Regions from separate parts of the Kitasatospora paranensis genome, predicted to be linked through region 3. Evidence: riboswitches for the same ligand, from Rfam matches in the RefSeq annotation. Region 3 holds a riboswitch; each other region holds the start of a gene.
What was found. Region 3 has a riboswitch for S-adenosylmethionine ahead of ABEB13_RS12985 (aminotransferase class V-fold PLP-dependent enzyme). Riboswitches for the same ligand answer to the same signal wherever they lie in the genome.
Positions count from the first base shown of each region.

Region 1 (7,008 bases), 2.1 Mb from region 3:
CGAGGGTGCGGTAGCCGTCCATCTGGATCGCGCTGTAGTGGACGAACACGTCCGCACCACCGTCGACCGCGATGAAGCCGTAGCCCTTCTCCGCGTTGAACCACTTGACGGTGCCCTGAGCCATTCCGAACTCCCCTTGTGCTGTGCTGGCCCTTCACGGGCCCGCACGGTGCGGGCCCAAGGTCTGGCAGGCCGGCCCGAGGGAACCCCCTGGACGCAGCCGCGCACGCCGCAGACCGCCGCCCTGCGCCCGGTACCGGGCCGCGCGAGCGGGTGACTGCGTCGATCGCGGCTGAATGTATCCGGCCGGGAGCCCTGTGCAACAGGCCCAACTTCGGAGGAATCGAGTACTCCGACAACGGATATGACGGGATGAATGCCGCAGAGAACGGCAATTCGCGCCGGACATAGCGGACGCAGGGCGACATAACGCCGGAGAAATTCTGACGCTCTCCTGACAGGTCCGCCACCGCATCGCCCACGCCCCGTCTCAGCGACCGGACGGCCCGCCACGCCCCTGCCCGGACCCTGCGTATGCGATCCGCGCGGAGCCGGGAAAGCGGAATTCGGCTGCAACGCACGACGTCAGGACCGATCGGGAAGCCGGAAGGAGCGGAGGTTCCGACATCCGGAACTCTACTCCCCCGCGGGCCTGTGCCATTCCACTGACCCTCCGGCAAAACGCGGCGGGCCGCCGTCGGAACCGGAAAAGCGGAATCCGGTCCGACGGCGGCCCAGGTGTGCGCGCCGGGCTCAGCAGCCGCCGGCCACCGCCGGGATGATCGACACGTTGGCGCCGTCCTTGATCTCGGTCTCCAGACCCTCGGCGAACCGCACGTCGTCGTCGTTGACGTAGACGTTGACGAAGCGGCGCAGCTTGCCCGCATCGTCGAGCAGGCGCGCGGCGATGCCGGCGTGGTTCTGCTCCAGGTCCGCGATGACGGCGGCCAGGGTGGCGCCCTCGGCGGTGACCTCGGCCGAACCGCCGGTGTAGGTGCGCAGGATGGTCGGGATGCGGACGTTGGCGCTCATGCGGGTGCTCCTTGGCGGAAGGGGTGGGCTGCTCAGACGAGGCCGGCGGCGCGGAAGGACTCCAGCGTCGGGCGGATGGTGGTGGTCAGGCCCGCGTCGGCGACTGCGTCCAGGGTCTTCAGGCCGTCGCCGGTGTTGATCGCGACGGTCTCCTTGGACGGGTCGAGCTGCCCGGTCTCGACCAGCTTCTTGAGCACGCCGATCGTGACGCCGCCGGCGGTCTCGGCGAAGATGCCCTCGGTGCGGGCGAGCAGCTTGATGGCCTCGACCACCTCGGCGTCCGTGACGTCCTCGACGGCGCCGCCGGTGCGGCGGGCGATGTCCAGCACGTACGGGCCGTCGGCCGGGTTGCCGATCGCCAGCGACTTCGCGATGGTGTCCGGCTTGACCGGGCGGATCACGTCGCGGCCGGCCTTGAAGGCCGCGGAGACCGGGGAGCAGCCCTCGGCCTGGGCGCCGAAGATCCGGTAGGGGCGGTCCTCGACCAGGCCGAGCCTGATCAGCTCCTGCAGGCCCTTGTCGATCTTGGTGAGCTGGGAGCCGGACGCGATCGGGATCACGATCTGCTCGGGGAGCCGCCAGCCGAGCTGCTCGCAGATCTCGAAGGCCAGCGTCTTGGAGCCCTCGCCGTAGTAGGGGCGGAGGTTGACGTTGACGAAGCCCCAGCCCTCGCCGGCCGGGTCGCCGATCAGCTCGGAGCAGAACCGGTTCACGTCGTCGTAGTTGCCGTCGATGCCGACCAGCGCACCGCCGTACACCCCGGCCATGACGATCTTGCCCTGCTCCAGGTCGTGCGGGATGAACACGCAGGAGTTGAAGCCGGCCCGGGCGGCGGCCGCGCCGACCGCGCCGGCCAGGTTGCCGGTGGAGGAGCAGGAGAGGGTGGTGAACTCGAACGCCCGGGCGGCCTCGATGGCGCAGGCCACGACCCGGTCCTTGAAGGAGTGCGTCGGGTTGCCGGAGTCGTCCTTGACGTGCAGCTGGGCGGTGAAGCCGAGCTCGCGGCCCAGGTTGTCGGCCTTGACCAGCGGGGTCCAGCCGGGGTTGAGGTTGGGCTTGTCGGCGACGTCCGCGGGGACGGGCAGCAGCGGGGCGTAGCGCCAGATGCTGGCCGGGCCGGCCTCGATGCGCTTGCGGAGCTCCTCGGCCTCGTACCCGCTGTAGTCGTACGCGATCTCCAGCGGGCCGAAGCACTCCGGACAGGCGAAGTCCGGGCCGAGCGGGGAGCGGGCGCCGCACTCGCGACAGGACAGCGCGGTGGCGGGGCCGAGGTCGACGGCGGTGGTCACGTCGGAGGGTGCAGGGGTAGCGGTAGCCATGGTGGCGGAGGCCTCTCTCCTCATCTTCCCCGTGGCGCGGTCGCGCCACAGGACGGAATTGGCACCTGTCCCGGCGGGCCTGCGGCGCCGCGCGAGAAGGTTGCCGGGACGTCGACGGGCCGTTCCCTCAGTCCCTCTGGATGAGCTCTGTGAAGTTGTGGGTCCTGCGCTGCGGTGACCCCGGCGTGCGATGGTCGGGCCGCAGTACGAAGACTGTATCCGAAGGCCCGTTGTGCGGGCCCGGATGTCCGATACGCGAGATGGCAGCAACGAGGAGCGAGACGTGACCGACCAGCCCCGCCCGGACGTCCTCCCGGAGGTGGCGTCCTGGCTGCGCCGCCGCTCCTGGACGGCGGCCGACCGGCCGGTGGAGCACCTGCTCGCCGCGAAGCGGGCGGCCGGCCCGGACGGCACGGTGAGCGTGGTCCTGCCGGCCCTGGACGAGGAGCCGACCGTCGGGGAGATCGTCACCCGGATCCGCGAGGAACTGATGGAGCGTCTGCCGCTGGTCGACGAGCTCGTGGTGGTCGACTCCGGCTCGGTGGACCGCACCGCCGAGACGGCCCGCGCGGCCGGCGCCCGGGTGGTGCACCGCGACGACCTGCTGCCCCGGGTCGCGGCCGCGCCCGGCAAGGGCGAGGTGCTCTGGCGGTCGCTGCTGGCGACCTCCGGCGCGATCGTCTGCTTCGTCGACGCCGACCTGCGGGAGTTCGACCCGGCGCTGGTCTCCGGCATCGTGGGACCACTGCTCACCGACCCGGGGATCCAGCTGGTCAAGGCGATGTACGACCGTCCGCTGGAGACCCAGGGCGCGGTGGTGCCGGCCGGCGGCGGCCGGGTGACCGAGCTGGTCGCCCGCCCGCTGCTGAACCTGCACTGGCCGCAGCTGGCCGGGTTCGTGCAGCCGCTGGGGGCGAGTACGCGGCGCGGCGCGGCCTGCTGGAGCGGCTGCCCTTCCCGACCGGCTACGGGGTCGAGCTGGGACTGCTGGTGGACGCGCTGGAGGAGGTCGGGCTCGACGCGCTGGCCCAGGTGGACGTGGGTGTGCGGCACCACCGGCACCAGGACGGGCAGGCACTCGGCCGGATGGCGGCGACGATCTACCGCACCGCGCTGGAACGGCTGGACCGCAGCCACCGGCTGAAGGCCTCCGCGGACCTGGTCCGCCCGTTGCTCACCCAGTTCGACCGCGACCCGGAGAGCAGCGGCTTCACCGCGCACACCCACCCGGTCAGCTCCCTGGAGCGGCCGCCGATGCGGACCGTTCCGGAGTACCGGCAGCGCCGCGCGTTTCCCTGAAGTTCACCGGACACCGGGCCGCGCGCCGCCGCCGAATGGTTTGCACCCCCGGCCGCGCGGCAAGCTAGGGGATATGGCCGATCTCGCGTTCGAACCCCAGCAGCAGTCCGGCGCCGCCCCCATCCTGGTGGCCTCGAACCGCGGCCCGGTGTCCTTCAGCAGCGAGGACGACGGCACGCTCACCCTGCGCAGAGGCGGTGGCGGGCTGGTCTCCGGGCTCTCCGCCATCGACGACCCGACCGCGGTCTGGGTCTGCGCGGCGCTCGGCGACGCGGACCGGCAGGCGGCGCGGCAGGCACCGGACGGCCGGCTGGACCGGGCCGGGCACGATGTCGGCGGACAGGCTGTCCGGATGCTGGACATCGAGCCGGGAACGTTCGCCCGCGCCTACAACGGCATCGCCAACTCCACGCTCTGGTTCGTCCACCACCTGCTGTACGACACCCCGGTCTCGCCGGTGTTCGACGACCGGTTCCGGCGCGAGTGGGAGTCCTACGTCGCGTACAACACCGCCTTCGCCGAGGCGCTCGCCGCGGAGGCCGCGCCCGGCGCGGCCGTGCTGGTGCAGGACTACCACCTGTCGCTCGCCCCCGAGCTGCTCCGTGCGCTCCGCCCGGACCTGCGGATCGGCCACTTCTCGCACACCCCGTGGGCCCCGCCCGAGTACTACCGGCTGCTGCCGGACGACGTCGCCGCCGCCGTGCTGACCGGCATCCTCGGCGCCGACCGGGCCGGCTTCCTCACCGAGCGGTGGGCGCTGGCGTTCGCCGACTGCTGTGCCGCCGTCCTCGGCGCCGAGGTCGACCGCGCCGCGCTGACCGTGACCCACGCGGGCCGGACGACCCGGCTGGGCGTGCACGGCCTGGGCGCCGACGCCGACTTCCTGCGGGAGCGCGCGCACCGGCCCGACGTGGACGCCCGGCTCGCCGCGCTGCGCGAGTCGGTCGGCGACCGGCGGACGATCGTCCGGGTCGACCGCACCGAGCTGAGCAAGAACATCGTCCGCGGCCTGCTCGCCTACCGGCACCTGCTGCGCACCAGGCCCGAGTGGCGCGACCGGGTCGTGCACATCGCGTTCGCCTACCCGTCCCGGCACGACCTGCCGGAGTACCGCGAGTACACCGCCGCCGTGCAGCGGATCGCGCAGGAGATCGACGACGAGTTCTCCACGCCCGACTGGCAGCCGCTGATCCTGCACGTCAACGACGACTTCCCGCGGTCGCTGGCGGCCTACCGGCTGGCCGACGTGGCGCTGGTGAACCCGATCCGGGACGGCATGAACCTGGTGGCCAAGGAAGTCCCGGTGGTCTCCGACGCCGGCTGCGCGCTCGTGCTGTCCCGCGAGGCGGGGGCGCACGCCGAGCTCGGCGAGGACGCCGTCACGGTCAACCCGTACGACGTCGTGGAGACCGCGGAGGCCCTGCACCGGGCGCTGACCATGCCGGACGGCGAGCGCGCCGACCGGTGCAAGCGGCTCGCCGCGGCCGCCACCGCGCTGCCCCCGCAGCAGTGGTTCCTGGACCAGCTCAACGCGCTGGGCTGAGTTCGGCCCCGAGGGCGGCCAGCAGGCCCACCACCCCCGCCGGGCCGGGCACCACGAGGTCGGCCCGGTCGGCGAGCTCGCGGACGGGGGCCTCGCCGGTGGTCGGGCCGCTGCACACCAGGAGACCGGGCAGTTCCTCGGTGCGGCGCTCCTCGACGGCGGCGTACGCGGCGAGGTCGCCGAGGTCGTCGCCGGCGTAGAGCACCGTCCGCGCGGAGCGCTCGGCCAGGAAGGCGGTCAGGGCGGCGCCCTTGTCGACGCCCGGCGGCCGCAGCTCCAGCACGAACCGGCCGGGCTCCACCACCAGGCCGTGCTCGGCGGCCAGCGCGGCGAGCGGCGCGCGCAGCCGGTCCAAAGTCTGCTGTGGTTCGGCCGTCCGTCGGGTGTGCACGGCCAGCGCCCGGCCCTTGTCCTCCGTCCAGGTGCCCTCGGGCGCCCGCTCGGCGGCCAGCAGCGCGGGCAGCGCGGCGCGCAGCGCGGCCACCCCCGGCGGCGGCTCGGGCGAGGACAGCGCACCCGTCCGGGCCTCCCAGCGCTCGGCGCCGTACTGGCCCAGCACGGTCAGGTGCTCCAGCCCGGGCACGCCGGCGAAGCCGCCGTACTCGACGGCGACGGCGGCCGGGCGGCCGGTCACCACGACCACGGCGCCCAGCCGCGGTGCCAGCCGGGAGAGCGCGGCCGCGGCTCCGGGGTGGGCCCGGGCGGCGTCCGGATCGGCGACGATCGGCGCCAGTGTGCCGTCGAAGTCGAGGGCGACCACCGCCTCGCGGGGTGCGGACAGCAGCGCCGCCAGGCCGTCGCGGCCGGCGGGGGTGCGCGGGACGAACTCCTCGGGAATGCCCATGCCCAGCACGCTACCCAGCTGCGGCCCGGGCACCCCTGGCCGCGGTCAGCGTTCGGCCCTGCGGCGCTCCCGCACCCGGCGCAGCCGGTTCACCAGGACGGGGTCGGCGGCGAGCGCCTCGGGCCGGTCCAACAGGGCGTTCACCAGCTGGTAGTAGCGGGTGGCGGAGATGTCGAGCTCCTCGCGGATGGCCCGTTCCTTGGCGCCGGCCGTCCGCCAGGGCCGGGCCTCCAGGGCGAGGACCGCGCGCTCGCGGTCGGTCAGGTCGGCCATGGCCGTGTCCACCTCCTCGGCAGCGTCCCCCTCGTACGGTCTTACGGGGTGTCATTCTGCCCGGCCGGTGGGACACACTCTGCCGTCGCGGGGCGGCGCCGGCCGGGTCTAGCGTCGGACCATGACCTTCGTCCTGCACGTCCCCGACGCCGAGCTGGAGCCCGAGCCGCTCGACCCCGCCCAGATCGTCTCCGGCACGCCGGAGGTGACCGGCCGGGTGCTGTGGAGCTCCCCGGACGGCCGCGAGCTGCGCGGGCTCTGGCAGATCACCCCCGGGGTGGTGACCGACACCGAGGCCGACGAGCTGTTCGTGGTGCTCAGCGGCCGGGCCACCATCGAGGTCGAGGGCGGCCCGACGCTGGAGGTGGGCCCGGGCGACGCCGCGGTGCTGCGGGCCGGCGACCGCACCACCTGGACGGTCCACGAGACGCTGCGGAAGGCCTACGCGCTGACCGTCGCCTGACCGTCGGCCCCGGTCACTGCCGGCGGGCCCGGGCGGCCTCGGCCGACGCGGCGGTCTGCAGCGCGGCCAGTGCCTGGTCGCCGCCGTCCTTGACCGCTCCGCCGATCTGCTTCTTGACCATGCCGCTGACCTTGTCCCAGGCCGGGTCGCCGTACGGGTAGAAGTTGGCGGTGGGCAGGGCGTTGAGGAACTCCGTCAGGTCGGCGTGCCGCCCGTTGGAGGTCATCTCCTGGCG
Region 1 covers NZ_BAABKV010000001.1:4,776,195-4,783,202, reverse strand. Annotated here, with positions in the region: gene ABEB13_RS23100 (cold-shock protein) at 1-124, opposite strand, end outside; gene ABEB13_RS23095 (MoaD/ThiS family protein) at 754-1,032, opposite strand; gene thrC (threonine synthase) at 1,065-2,351, opposite strand; SAM riboswitch class I at 2,369-2,498, opposite strand; partial or broken gene ABEB13_RS23085 (glucosyl-3-phosphoglycerate synthase) at 2,671-3,650, shown strand; gene ABEB13_RS23080 (alpha,alpha-trehalose-phosphate synthase (UDP-forming)) at 3,724-5,193, shown strand; gene otsB (trehalose-phosphatase) at 5,177-6,037, opposite strand; gene ABEB13_RS23070 (DUF3263 domain-containing protein) at 6,083-6,310, opposite strand; gene ABEB13_RS23065 (cupin domain-containing protein) at 6,432-6,773, shown strand; gene ABEB13_RS23060 (extracellular solute-binding protein) at 6,787-7,008, opposite strand, start outside.
Region 1: it holds a riboswitch for S-adenosylmethionine, as region 3 does, so the genes downstream of both, thrC (threonine synthase) here and ABEB13_RS12985 (aminotransferase class V-fold PLP-dependent enzyme) in region 3, are expected to answer to the same signal.

Region 2 (7,008 bases), 1.5 Mb from region 3:
ATGGCCGCCTTGTCGTGGTCGGGCAGATCGTCGTCGACCGGGCCGGGGGCGACGGGCCGCGTCCCGGCCAGGGTGAGCGCCGAGAACGCGTCCGGATGGTCGAGCGCGGCGACCTGGGCAACCATCCCGCCGACGCCGATGCCCGCCAGGTGCGCCGGCCGGTCGGCGAGTCCGCGGGCGAGTGCGGCCGCGTCGGCGGCGAGATCCCGGAGCGTGTACGCGGGCGCCTCGGGGTCAACGGTGGTCGATGCGCCGGAGTCGCGCAGGTCGTAGCGCACGACGTGCCGTCCGCCGCGCGCGAGGGCCTCGCACAGCGCGTCGGGCCACGACAGCATGGTCGTGCCGCCCGCGAGCAGTACGAGGGGCGCGGACGCGTCGCCGAAGTGCTCGACCCCGAGCGTGACGCCCTCGGGTGTGCGGAACGAATCGGACCTCGAACGCATCGTCAACCTCCGTGGCGGGTGCACAACCGTGGCCACGCTACCCCGCACCGACGACACCGGGCCCCATGTCCGGCGCTCCACCCTCACCTGCGGAGCGCGCCGAATCCGCGCTGCAGCGAGGACGTCCGGACCGCGGCCCGCACCGGCGGCCGGCGGCCGAGCGCTGCCGCCTCACCGCGCAGTCCGCCGCCGCGGCGGCGGAGCAGGTCGGCCGGCCGGGAGAGGCCGGCACGGCGTGCTCCGAGGCTGCCGGGAGGTCCCCGGCGCCGCCCTCCGGGCGCGCGGTCGGCACGCCCGTCGGCTCCGTCCGGCGCCGAACGGCCCGGGCGGTCGCCCGCGGCGACGGCCGCCGTGGCTTCCGGTACCGCCGATGGCCCAGCATCCGGGCCGTTTCCCACCCGGGCGGACGAACGTCGAGCGTGCCCGGAGGACCGCCGCGCTTCCGCGTGCCAAGACTTGTGGCGGGCACCGACCCCGACACACGGAGCGGCTGCCCAGGGCTCCCGGACACGACCGGGCACCCTTCCCTCCCGAATGGAGAAGACCGTGAAGGACATCCGCAAGGCCCTCGTTCTGGCCACCGCCGCCGGTGCTCTCGTTCTCGGCTCGGCAGGCGTCGCCAGCGCCGACGCAACCGCGACCGGCACGGCCATCGGATCCCCGGGCATTCTGTCCGGCAACGTCATCCAGGTCCCGATCCACATCCCGATCAACCTCTGCGGGAACAGCATCAACCTGATCGGCCTGCTCAACCCGACCGCGGGCAACGTCTGCACCAACAGCTGAGCCAGTGCGGTCGGGTGCCCCGGCCCGTCCCGTCCCGGGGACGTGCCGGGGGCACCGTGCTGCCGACAGGCCCTCAGGCCCTCAGGCCTGCTCCTCGATCGCGCGGACGACCTGCTCGCACAGCTCGTGGGTGCGCAGCGCGTCGCGTGCCGAGAGGACCTTGCCGGCCCGGACGGCCTCCAGGAAGCCGAGCGCCACCTGCTCGATGCCGCGCTGGCGGGCGACCGACACCCAGTCGCCGCGCCGCCGGACGGTCGGCTGGCCGCGGAAGTCGAGGACCTCGGACAGGTTGATCACCGACCGCTTGGAGTCGCCGCCGGAGACCTCCAGCACTTCCTCGGTGGCGCCGCTCATCCGGTTCATGATGCCCAGCGCGGTGAATCCCTGGCCGGCCAGGGTGAGGACGACGTGCTCCAGCAGGCCGTCCCGACTGCGGGAGCGGACGTCGACGTGCTCGATCTCGCCGGGGACGAGGAAGCGCAGGGTGTCGACGACGTGGATGAAGTCGTCGTAGACGGCCGTCCGGGCCGCCTCCGGCAGCCCCTCGCGGTGCTTCTGCAGGACGATCAGGTCGCGCGGGCGCTCCATCGCCATCAGGTAGCCGGGCGCGTGCCGGCGGTTGAAGCCGACGAGCAGCGAGCGGCCCGTCCGCTCGGCCAGGTCGACGAGGTGCCGGGCACCGTCGAGGGTGTGGTCGAGCGGCTTGTCGACGTAGACGTCCACGCCGGCCGTCAGCAGCTTCTCGACGATGGGGACGTGCTGGTCGGTGGAGGCGTGCACGAAGGCGGCTCGCACACCACTGTCGATGAGCTCGCCGAGGTCGGTGTAGCGGTGGGCGATGCGGTAGGCGTCGCCGATGCGGTCGAGCTTCGCCGGGTCACGGGTCATCAGCCGCAGGTCCAGGCCGGGCTGGGCGGTGAGGACGGGGAGGTAGGCCTTCTGGGCGATGTCGCCGAGGCCGATCACCGCCACCGGGAAACTCGCGCTGGCGGGGTCGGTTCCGTACTCGCTCACTGGCGCTCCTGCTGAGGGTGGGTGGCCCCCCTTGTGGCCCCGGCGATGGTGGCCGTCGGGGCCGGGCCGCCCAGCAGCATATGCCAGGAGCGCTGTTGAGCAGTGCGAATGCAGAAAATGCCGGGAGTGCCGAGCGGGCGCGTGCCCCACCACGGCCCGCGCCCGACAGCGCCCTCGGCGCGCGGGCGAGCGGAGCTCCGGGCGCGGGCGACCAGTGCTCCGGCCGCCGGGCGCGGGCGGATGTCCGGGCCGTCCGGGCCGTCGTCCCACCCGCCGGGCCGGGCATTGTGCCCGACGGCCGTCCGGGGATACCGTGCCATCAGGTCATGAGTGTCAGCGACAGGCCCTGGCTCGCTGACCGGCAACCCTCCGTCGCGGCGGGGTGCTCCAGGTGACGACCCGGTGGGGCCGCGGCGGCTCCGCAAGTGCGAGGACGTGTCGGCCCCAGCCGATCGAGCGGGAGGTGGCGGAGTGCGATCGGCCTCTCGGCAGCCCGTGTCCGCCCCCGGCCTGACGTCGCATGCGGCCGACGCCCTGTACGCCCGGCGCCACATCGACCTGCAGCGCGTGGCCAGCGCCCTGTGTCCCCGCTGAGGCCCTGCCTCCGTCCGGCCCGGCGATCCGCCGGCGCCGGCCTCTGACGGCCCCGACACCCCGACACCACCTCCCCGCCACCCGCCTCGGCTCCGCCGGCGGCACCGCGCGCCTCCCGGCCGCGCCCTGCGCCGGCCCGGCGAGCGCGTGGCCCACCGGCCTGCGGGGAATTCCCTTCGTCAGGAAGCGACGCCCCTCCATGCCCCGAACGCATCCGTCCCTCCATCTGGCCGTCGCGCTCGACGGCGCGGGCTGGCATCCCGCGGCCTGGCGCGAGCCCGACGCCCGGCCCGGGGAGCTCCTCTCCGCCGGCTACTGGGCCGACCTGGTCACCGAGGCCGAACGCGGCCTGCTGGATTTCGTCACCATCGAGGACGCGCTGAGCCTGCAGTCCGGCCACCCCACCGAGCCGGACGCCCGGACGGACCAGGTCCGCGGCCGCCTGGACGCCGTCCTGGTCGCCGCACGGGTCGCGCCGCTGACCCGGCACATCGGCCTCGTCCCGACCGTGGTGGTCACCCACACCGAACCGTTCCACCTCTCCAAGGCGGTGGCGACGCTCGACTTCGTCAGCCGCGGGCGGGCCGGGGTCCGGGTGAAGGTCTCGGCCCGCCGGGACGAGGCGGCACACTTCGGCCGGCGGACCGTCCCCCGTCTCCCGTTCGACGACCTGGGCACGCCCGCGGCGCAGGCGCTGGTCGCCGAACTCTTCGAGGAGGCGGCCGACTACGTGGAGGTGGTGCGCCGGCTCTGGGACAGCTGGGAGGACGACGCGGAGATCCGCGACGTCGCGACCGGGCGCTTCATCGACCGCGAGAAGCTCCACCACATCGACTTCCGGGGCAGCCGGTTCAGCGTGAAGGGCCCCTCGATCACCCCGCGTCCGCCGCAGGGCCAGCCGCTGGTCACCGCGCTGGCGCACGACACCGTGCCCTACCGGCTGGTCGCGGGCTCGGCCGACCTCGGTTTCGTCACCCCGCACGACACCGCCGGGATCCGCGGTCTGCTGGCCACGATCCGCACCGAGCAGACCGCCGCGGGCCGCGCGGACGACACCGTGCACGTCTTCGGCGACCTCCTGGTGTTCCTCGACGACGAGCCGGGCGCGGCCGCCGACCGCAGGGCCCGCCTCGACGCACTCGCCGGCGCCCCCTACCGCACCGACGCGCACGTGTTCACCGGCACGCCGGCCCAACTCGCCGACCTGGTGCAGGAGTGGCAGCGGGCCGGGCTGACCGGCCTCCGGCTGCGGCCGGCCGCCCTGCCGCACGACCTGGTGCAGATCACCCGCGGCCTCGTCCCCGAACTGCAGCGCCGCGGTGCCTTCCGCACCGCGTACGAGGCGGACACCCTGCGCGGTCTGCTCGGCCTGCCGCGCCCGGTCAACCGCTACGCGGCGGCCACCCCGGCCGCCACGGCAGCGCCGCCGGGACCGACCGTGCCCGAGGCGCCGCCGGCGCCCGCCGCCGTCTGAACACCCGCCCAGCCGAGAGACCTTGGGAACGCCTCCGCATGAGCAAGCCCGTCAAGCAGATCCATCTCGCCGCCCACTTCCCCGGTGTGAACAGCACCACCGTCTGGAGCGACCCGGCCGCCGGCAGCCAGATCGACTTCGACTCCTTCGTCCACCTGGCCCGCACGGCCGAACGCGCCGGATTCGACTTCCTGTTCCTCGCGGAGGGGCTGCGGCTGCGCGAGCAGCACGGCGCGATCCACGACCTCGACGTGGTCGGCCGGCCGGACACCCTCACCGTGCTGGCCGCGCTGGCCGCCGTCACGGACCGGCTCGGACTGGCCGGGACGATCAACTCCACCTTCAACGAACCGTACGAGGTGGCGCGGCAGTTCGCCTCGCTCGACCATCTGTCGGCGGGGCGAGCCGCCTGGAACGTCGTCACCTCGTGGGACGAGTTCACCGGGGAGAACTTCCGCCGCGGCGGATTCCTGGCCGAGGAGGACCGCTACCTGCGGGCCCGGCAGTTCCTGGCCGCGACCTGGGAGCTGTTCGACTCCTGGCGGGGCGACGAGATCGTCGCCGACCGGCGCAGCGGTGTCTTCCTGGCAGACCCGGACGCGGGCCGGTTCGACCACCACGTCAGCCAGTTCGACATCACCGGCCGGTTCGACGTCCCGCGCAGTCCGCAGGGGCGGCCGGTGATCTTCCAGGCCGGCGACTCCGAGGAGGGCCGCGAGTTCGCCGCCTCGGCCGCCGACGCCGTGTTCAGCCGGCACGGGACGCTGGAGGCCGGCCGGGCCTTCTACGCGGACGTCAAGGGCCGGCTCGCGCGCCACGGCCGCTCGCCCGACGACCTGAAGATCCTGCCGGCCGCCACCTTCGTCCTCGGCGACACGGACGCCGACGCCGAGGAGAGGGCCCACGTGATCCGCCGACTGCAGGTCAGCGGGCAGACCGCGATCCGCACCCTCGAACAGCTCTGGAACCGGGACCTGGGCGCGTACGACCCGGACGGGCCGCTGCCGGAGATCGATCCGCTGGTCGGCGAGCACACCGTCGCCCGCGGACGGGCCGATGTCCGGATGCGCCGGGATCCGCTGACCGTCGCCCGGCAGTGGCGCGAGCTGGCCGAGGCGAAGAAGCTGTCGATCCGCGAGCTCGTCATTGAGGTGACGGGGCGTCAGTCCTTCATCGGCACGCCCGCGAAGGTCGCCGCGACGATCGACTCCTTCGTGCAGTCGGACGCGAGCGACGGATTCATCCTGGTGCCACACCTGACACCGGGCGGTCTGGACGAGTTCGCCGACACCGTCGTGCCGCTGCTCCAGGAACGCGGGGTGTTCCGCACCGCGTACGAGGGCAGCACGCTCCGCGACCACCTCGGGCTCGGCCCGGCCGGGCGGCCGCGGGCCGCCGCCGGTGCGACCGTGCGGGAGGCGTCGTGAAGTTCCTGGCCATCACCCTGATCCCGCACGCGCCGCACCCGGTGACCGGCCGGCGGACGTCGACCGCCGAGCGGTTCCGCGAGGTCATCGGCAATGCGCTGCTCGCGGAGGAGCTCGGCTTCGACGGCTTCGGCGTCGGGGAGCGCCACGAACGGCCCTTCCTCTCGTCCTCGCCGCCCGTGGTGCTCAGCCACATCGCCGCACTGACCCGGCGCATCCGGCTGTTCACCGCCGTCACCACCCTCAGCCTGCTGGACCCGGTGCGCGCCTACGAGGACTACGCCACCCTCGACCACCTGTCCGACGGCCGTCTCGAACTGATCATCGGCAAGGGGAACGGCACGGCCCAGCGCGAGCTGTTCGACGTCGGCCCCGAGGACCAGTGGGAGCGCAACGCCGAGTCCTACGACCTGTTCCGCCGGATCTGGCACGAGGGCAAGGTCACCGCCACGCCGAAGTTCCGGCCCGCACTGACCGACGCCGAGGTCTGGCCGCGCCCGCTCCAGCAGCCCGTCCGGGTCTGGCACGGCAGCGCCACCAGCCGCGAGTCGACCGACCTCGCGGCCCGCTACGGCGACCCGCTCTTCTCCGCCAACGTGACCCACCCGATCGGGCCGTACGCCGCACTCGTCCGCCACTACCGCGAGCGGTGGGAGCACTACGGGCACGGCCCGGCGCTCGCCACCGTCGGCGCGGGAACGGCCGGCTACCACGCGGCCCCGACCTCGCAACAGGCACTCGCCGCCTACCGGCCGGTCTTCGAGGGCCGGCTCGCCTTCCAGCGACGGCTCGGTCTGGATCCGGTGTTCACCACGCTGGAGGACTTCGTGGAGCGCAGTTCGGCGCTGGTCGGCAGCCCGCAGCAGGTGATCGAGAAGGTGCACCGCTACCACGAGCAGCTCGGGCACAGCGTGCTGCACCTGCACGCCGATGCCGACGGTCTCACCCAGAAGCAGCACCGGGACAGTCTGGAGCTCTTCCAGTCCCGGATCGCACCGGTGCTGCGCCGCGGGATCCCCGACCCGCCGTGGGGCTGGGGGCCGGTGACGCCCCTGCCCGCGGCCGGGGCCACCACCACCTCGCGCGAAGGAGTGACGTCATGACCGGCAACACCCCGCTCGCCGTCCTGGACCTGGTGCCGATCACGTCGGGATCCACCGCCGCCACGGCGCTGCGCAACAGCATCGACCTGGCCCGGCAGGCGGAGCGGTTCGGGTACGCCCGCCACTGGTTCGCGGAGCACCATCTCAACCCCGGGGTGGCCGGTACC
Region 2 covers NZ_BAABKV010000001.1:1,185,101-1,192,108, forward strand. Annotated here, with positions in the region: gene ABEB13_RS06035 (alpha/beta fold hydrolase) at 1-443, opposite strand, end outside; gene ABEB13_RS06040 (chaplin) at 978-1,229, shown strand; gene ABEB13_RS06045 (Gfo/Idh/MocA family protein) at 1,311-2,243, opposite strand; SAM riboswitch class IV at 2,566-2,677, shown strand; gene ABEB13_RS40325 (putative leader peptide) at 2,739-2,837, shown strand; gene ABEB13_RS06050 (LLM class flavin-dependent oxidoreductase) at 3,037-4,311, shown strand; gene ABEB13_RS06055 (NtaA/DmoA family FMN-dependent monooxygenase) at 4,350-5,738, shown strand; gene ABEB13_RS06060 (LLM class flavin-dependent oxidoreductase) at 5,735-6,841, shown strand; partial or broken gene ABEB13_RS06065 (LLM class flavin-dependent oxidoreductase) at 6,838-7,008, shown strand, end outside.
Region 2: it holds a riboswitch for S-adenosylmethionine, as region 3 does, so the genes downstream of both, ABEB13_RS40325 (putative leader peptide) here and ABEB13_RS12985 (aminotransferase class V-fold PLP-dependent enzyme) in region 3, are expected to answer to the same signal.

Region 3 (7,008 bases):
GTCGCGTACGTCGCGCACGTGATCGGGTTCAGTGCGGGCTGGCTCGCGGTGTGGGCGGCCGGGCTCCGCCGACGGGATCGGCCGGGCCCGGCGGCGGCGGATACGCTGGCCCCAACCCCACACACAGGAGCCGAAGAGTGATCACCTCGATCGTCCTCATCAAGACCAGCGTCGACCGGATCCCCGAGATCGCCGAGGCGATCGCCGCGATCGAGGGCGTCAGCGAGGTCTACTCGGTGACCGGCAGCTACGACCTGGTGGCGATGGTGCGGGTGCGGCGGCACGAGGACCTCGCCGAGGTAATCCCGGGCCGGCTGAACAAGGTGCCGGGGGTGGCGCAGACCGAGACCCAGATCGCCTTCCGCACCTACTCGCAGCACGACCTGGAGGCCGCGTTCGCGCTGGGCCTGGACGAGTAGCGGCGCCTCGGCCGGGCGTTCTGCGCCCGGCCGTCCGGCCCGTCAGGCCGCGTGCGCGCGGGTGTCGACGACGCAGCGGCCGCCCTCGTTGCGGTACGTCCAGCGGGCGCCGTCGGTGACCAGGGCGCGGACGGCCGCCAGGAAGCGGTCGACGTGCTCCTCGGGGGTGCCGGCGCCGAAGCTGACCCGGATCGCGTTCAGGCTGCGCTCGCCCGGCAGGGACGGCTCCGGCGCGCCGCACGCGGAGGGCGCCGACTCCTCGCCGCCGAGCAGGGTGCGCACCAGCGGGTGGGCGCAGAACAGCCCGTCGCGCACGCCGATGCCGTACTCGGCGGAGAGCGCCGCGGAGAAGTGCGAGCTGTTCCAGCCCCGGACGACGAAGGAGAGGACGCCGACCCGGGCCGAGCCCTCGCCGAACAGGTTGAGGACCTTGACCTCGGGGATCTCCGCGAGGCCGGTGGTCAGCCGCTCGATCAGGGCCTGCTCACGGGCCTCCAGCACGTCGAAGCCGGCCTCGGTGAGCGCCCGGCAGGCCGAGGCGATGGCGTAGGCGCCGATGACGTTGGGCGAGCCGGCCTCGTGCCGGGCCGGGCCGCGGTGCCACTCGACGGCGACCGAGCCGTCCGCCTCGCGGGCGACGGTGCGGCTGGCGCCACCGCCGGCCAGGTACGGCTCGGCCTCGTCCAGCCAGTCGCTGCGGCCGGCCAGCACGCCGGCGCCGAACGGCGCGTACAGCTTGTGCCCGGAGAAGGCCACCCAGTCGACGCCCAGGTCGCGCACCGACAGCCGGTGGTGCGGGGCGAGCTGGGCGGCGTCCAGCACCACCCGGGCGCCGTGCCGGTGGGCGACCTCGGTGAGCTCGGCGATCGGCCAGAGCTCGCCGGTGACGTTGGAGGCGCCGGTGACGCAGAGCAGGCGCGGGCCGTCGGCCCCGCCGGCGGCGAGTGCGGCCTCCAGGGCGGCGACGGCCTCGGCCCGCGAGCGGGGGCGCGCAGGTACTCGACGGTCAGGCCGGCGTGCCGCCAGGGCAGCAGCGAGGCGTGGTGCTCGGTCTCGAAGGCGAGGACCCGGGTGCCGGCGGGGACGGCGCCGGCGAGCAGGTTGAGCGAGTCGGTGGTGGCGCGGGTGAACACCACCTGGTCGTCCTCGCGCAGGTCGAGGAAGTCGGCGACGGTGCGGCGGCTCTGCTCGAACAGATCGGTGGAGAGCTGCGAGAGGTAGCCGGCGCCGCGGTGCACGCTGCCGTAGTAGGGGGCGTAGGCGGCGATGTCGTCCCAGACCCGCTGCAGGGCGGGGGCGCTGGCCGCGTAGTCGAGGGCGGCGTAGCCGACCTTCTCGCCGGAGGCGAGCGGGACCTTGACGTCGTGGCCGAGGACGGCGAGCGGGGCGTAGAGAGCGGTGGCGAGGGACATGGGGGTGCACTCCTTCACGGGTGAGGACCCCGGGAGTACGTCGCCGGAAGTCCGCGCTTGCCTCGCGGACGGTCTGCCGCGCGGCCCGGTCCTCACCCAGGGCACCCCGCCACGGACGGAGGGTTGCCGGACAGCAAGCTGGGGCTTCGCGCTGTCACTCATGACCTGGCTCAGAAGCTACGTGGCGAGCCGACGGCGGGTCAAGCCCGCGTCCCGCCATCCGGACGCACCCGTGCCCCGGCGGTCGGCGGACCGCCGGGGCACGGGGCACGGGGCAACGCGGGTGTCAGGCGCGGGCCGTGGCCTCGGCCCAGCGCTTGAGGGTGGCCTCACCGGCGCCGGAGTCGATCGCGGCGGCGGCCCGCTCGATGCCGGCTGCGAGCTGCTCGGCCAGCGGTGCGTCGGTCGGGTCGAGGGCCGCCAGCGCGGAGGCGGTGTTGAGCAGGACGGCGTCCCGCACCGGGCCGCGCTCGCCGGCCAGCAGCCGGCGGGCGACCCCGGCGTTGTGCTCGGCGTCGGCGCCGCGCAGCGCCTCGATGCCGACCAGGTCGATGCCGACCTCGCGGGGGTCGAAGACCGTCTCGGTGACCCCGCCGTCCCGGACGATCCAGACGTGCGAGGTGGTGGAGATGGTGAGTTCGTCGAGGCCGTCGTCGCCGCGGAAGACCAGGGCACTCGCGCCGCGCCGGGCGAGCACGCCGGCGATCAGGCCGGCCAGCCGGGTGTCGAAGCAGCCGATCGCGTGGGCGGTGACCCTGGCCGGGTTGGTGAGCGGGCCGAGGATGTTGAAGGCGGTCGGCACGCCGAGGTCCCGGCGGGCCTCGGCGGCGTGACGCATCGCGGGGTGGAACTTGGCCGCGAAGCAGAAGGTCAGGCCGGTCTCCTCGGCGACCTCGGCGACCCTGCGGGCGCTGAGGTCGAGCCGGATGCCGAGCTTCTCCAGGACGTCGGAGGAGCCGCTGGCGGAGGAGGCGGCCCGGTTGCCGTGCTTGACCACCTTCGCCCCCGCGGCGGCCGCCACGATCGCCGACATGGTGGAGATGTTGACGGTCTTGGCGCGGTCGCCGCCGGTGCCGACGATGTCCACCGCGGGCCCGGGGATGTGCAGCGGCTCGGCGTGCGCGTACATCGCGTCGACCAGGCCGCTGATCTCGTCGACCGTCTCGCCCTTGGCCCGCAGCGCGATCATGAAGCCGGCCACCTGCACGGGGGTGGCCTCGCCCGCCATGATGCGGTCCATCGCCCAGGCGGTGTCGGCCTGCCCGAGGTCCTCGCCGTTCAGCAGCGCGGTCAGGACGTCCGGCCAGGTGCGGACCACCTGCACGGGGTCCTTGCCGCCGTTCGCAGGGTTCACGTTCACCATGGCCGACTCCAGCTCTCATCGGTAGTACGCCGAAAAAGGAACGGAGTCAGCCTAGCGAGCGGCGGGGGCGTACGCGCCCGTCCCGCCGCCGCTTCTCTCCTGCTGAGACGCCCCGCCGGGGCGGCCCCGGCGGTCAGTGGTGGACGGGTGTCCGCCGGGCCACCCGGGCGCGCAGCAGGGTGGCCGCGGCCTCGGCCAGCGCCACCGGGTCGACGGGCTGCGCGATGGCGGCGTCCGCGCGGCTCCAGGCGGCGAGCCAGGAGTCCTGCGGCCGGCCGATCAGCACCAGGACGGGCGGGCAGCCGTAGATCTCGTCCTTGAGCTGGCGGGTGAGGCCGAGGCCGCCGGCCGGGACGGCCTCGCCGTCCAGGACGCAGAGGTCGACGCCGCCCTTCTCCAGGGCGCGGAGCACCGCCGGGGTGGTGGCGCACTCGAGGTACTCGATCTCCGGGAGGTCGGCGGCGGGCCGGCGCCCGAGCGCCAGGGTGACCTGCTCGCGGGTGTTGCGGTCGTCGCTGTAGACGAGAACGGTGAGCTTCTCGTCGGTCGTGTGCGCCATGGGCCCTGCTCCCGGGTGCTCGTCCTCATATATGTGCCGCACCGAAAGGTGCCGCTCCGAACGGCCCAGTGTGATCCGGACCACGTTCACCTTCGGATGCTACTCCCGGACACCCGCCGCGGTGAGCCCCTGACGCGATCTCCCTCAAGCCGCCGCGCCCGAATCTCACCCTCCCGGGGGACCTTGCCTGACCCATACCGAACAACCGTCAGAAAACGGACACCCGGTCGGCCCCCTGGTCGGGGCGGCGCAGCTCCGGGGGCAGCCGGGCATACCGCACGCACCGGACACTCCGAGGAGTACCCCCGGCGTGAAGACGGAATAAGGGACCGACATAATGTCCGTCGTGGCGACAGCAACAGCAACAGAAACCGGACACGCGCACGGAGCGGTCAACAGGCCGAACCTGGTCAGCGTCGGAACCATCGTCTGGCTGAGCTCGGAGCTGATGTTCTTCGCGGCCCTGTTCGCGATGTACTTCACGCTCCGCTCGGTCAAGGGATCGGCGTTCTGGACCGAGAAGGCGGACGCCCTCAACGTGCCGTTCTCCTCGGTGAACACCACGATCCTGGTGCTCTCCTCCCTCACCTGCCAGCTCGGCGTCTTCGCCGCCGAGCGCGGTGACGTGAAGAAGCTCCGCTCGTGGTTCACGATCACCTTCGTGATGGGCTCGATCTTCATCGGCGGCCAGATCTTCGAGTACACCGAGCTGGTCAAGAACGACGGCCTCTCGCTCTCCTCGGACCCGTACGGCACGGTGTTCTACCTGACCACCGGCTTCCACGGCATGCACGTGACGGGTGGTCTGATCGCCTTCCTGCTGGTCCTGGGGCGGACGTACGCCGCCAAGCGGTTCACGCACGAGCAGGCCACCGCAGCGATCGTCGTGTCGTACTACTGGCACTTCGTCGACGTCGTGTGGATCGGCCTGTTCGCGACCATCTACCTGATCAAGTAAAGGCTGATCAGGTCGCTGGCCGCCGACCGGGAGCACACCCGCCCACCGGCGGACACCCGGCCGACCAGTCCGCGCCTCACCCGGGTACCGGCCCGAGCAGACCGGCCCCTCGGGCGCAGCCACCAGCCGACGACCAGATCCTGACACCGGGGTTAATCCGTGAAAAAGCTCTCCGCACGACGGCGCCACCCACTGGCGGCGCTGGTCGTCCTACTTCTCGCCCTGGCGGCCACCGGGGGCTGTACGCCGCGTTCGCGCCCGCCGAGAAGGCGCAGGCCGACACCTCCTCGCAGTCGCTGGCCATCGACGAGGGCAGGAAGCTCTTCGCCGTCGGCTGCTCCTCCTGCCACGGCCTGAACGGCCAGGGCGGCAGTGACGGCCCGAGCCTGGTCGGCGTCGGCTCCGCCGCGGTCGACTTCCAGGTCGGCACCGGCCGGATGCCCGCCCAGCAGAGCGGTGCCCAGGTGCCGGCGAAGAAGGTCATCTACTCCCAGGCCCAGATCGACCAGCTGGCCGCCTTCGTGGCCTCGCTCGGCCCCGGCCCGGTCGCCCCGGACGCGAAGCAGTACACCTCCACGGACCCGAACGACGTGTCCGCGGGCGGTCAGCTGTTCCGCACCAACTGCGCCCAGTGCCACAACTTCGCCGGCAAGGGCGGTGCCCTGACGCAGGGCAAGTACGCCCCGTCGCTGGAGGGCACCTCCGCGAAGCACATCTACGAGGCCATGCAGACCGGCCCGCAGAACATGCCCTCGTTCCCCGACACCACCATGCCGGAGGAGCAGAAGAAGCAGATCGTGGCCTTCGTCCGCCACACCAACGACGAGCCCAACCCCGGCGGCCTGGCCCTGGGCAGCCTCGGTCCGGTGACCGAGGGTCTGTTCGGCTGGATCTTCGCCCTCGGTGCGCTCATCGTGACCGCGATCTGGGTCGCCGCCCACACCACCAAGGCCAAGAAGTCATGAGCCACGAGATGTCTGACGAGAAGCTTCCGGAGTCGCACGGCTCCGAAGGGCACGAGGTCGCCGTTCACGGCGACCCGTTCGCCGACCCCGGGCTCCCCGCCCACGAGCCCCGCCGCACCGACATCGACGAGCGCGCCGCCAAGCGCGCCGAGCGGCAGGTCTCCCTGCTGTTCATCGTCTCGATGCTCGCGACCATCGGGTTCATCGCGTCGTACGTGATCTTCGACATCGACAAGATCATCTACGTCTTCCCGCTGGGCCACATCAGCGCGCTGAACTTCTCCCTGGGTCTGACCCTGGGCGTGGCGCTGTTCTGCATCGGCGCGGGCGCCGTCCACTGGGCGCGCACCCTGATGTCGGACCACGAGATCCCGGCCGAGCGCCACCCGATCGAGGCCGACGACGAGGTCCGCGCGGACGTCATCGAGCAGTTCAGGACGGGCGCCGCGGAGTCCGGCTTCGGCCGCCGCAAGATGCTCCGCAACACGCTGATCGGCTCGATGGCCCTGGTGCCGCTCTCCGGCGTCGTGCTGCTGCGCGACCTGGGCCCGCTGCCCGAGGACAAGCTGCAGCACACCGGCTGGATCGCGGCCACCCCGGCCAAGCCGATCCAGCTGATCAACATGAACACCAACGAGCCGATGAAGCCCGAGGACATCGTCACCGGCTCGCTGACGTTCGCCAAGCCCGAGGGTCTGGAGGAGTCCGAGGAGGGCTTCCAGGAGCAGATCGCGAAGGACGCCCTGATGATCGTCCGGATCGCTCCGGAGGACCTCAAGGACAAGACCTCCGCGGGCCTCGGCTTCGAGGGCATCCTCGCCTACTCGAAGATCTGCACCCACGTCGGCTGCCCGATCAGCCTGTACGAGCAGCAGACCCACCACGCGCTCTGCCCCTGTCACCAGTCGACCTTCGACCTGTCGGACGGCGCGCGCGTCATCTTCGGCCCGGCCGGGCACCCCCTGCCGCAGCTGAAGATCACCACTGACGAGAAGGGCTTCCTGGTCGCCACCGGCGACTTCGCGGAGCCCGTCGGCCCGAGCTTCTGGGAGCGCGCGTGAGTACCGCGAAGAGCGCCACCACTGGTGCCTCCAAGCCGGCCAGCACCCGTGCCAAGCCCGCGAACAAGTTCGAGGCGGCGGCTGACTGGACGGACGGACGGCTGGGGATCTACTCCCTCGCCAAGTCCAACCTGCGCAAGATCTTCCCGGACCACTGGTCCTTCATGCTGGGCGAGATCTGCCTCTACACCTTCATCATCATCATCCTGACCGGCGTCTACCTGACGCTGTTCTTCAAGCCGAGCATGGCGGAGGTCGTCTACCACGGCCC
Region 3 covers NZ_BAABKV010000001.1:2,644,441-2,651,448, forward strand. Annotated here, with positions in the region: gene ABEB13_RS12975 (rhomboid family intramembrane serine protease) at 1-141, shown strand, start outside; gene ABEB13_RS12980 (Lrp/AsnC ligand binding domain-containing protein) at 138-419, shown strand; partial or broken gene ABEB13_RS12985 (aminotransferase class V-fold PLP-dependent enzyme) at 462-1,831, opposite strand; SAM riboswitch class IV at 1,880-1,997, opposite strand; gene trpD (anthranilate phosphoribosyltransferase) at 2,118-3,194, opposite strand; gene ABEB13_RS12995 (response regulator) at 3,328-3,753, opposite strand; gene ctaE (aa3-type cytochrome oxidase subunit III) at 4,091-4,711, shown strand; partial or broken gene qcrC (cytochrome bc1 complex diheme cytochrome c subunit) at 4,871-5,676, shown strand; gene qcrA (cytochrome bc1 complex Rieske iron-sulfur subunit) at 5,685-6,737, shown strand; partial or broken gene qcrB (cytochrome bc1 complex cytochrome b subunit) at 6,734-7,008, shown strand, end outside.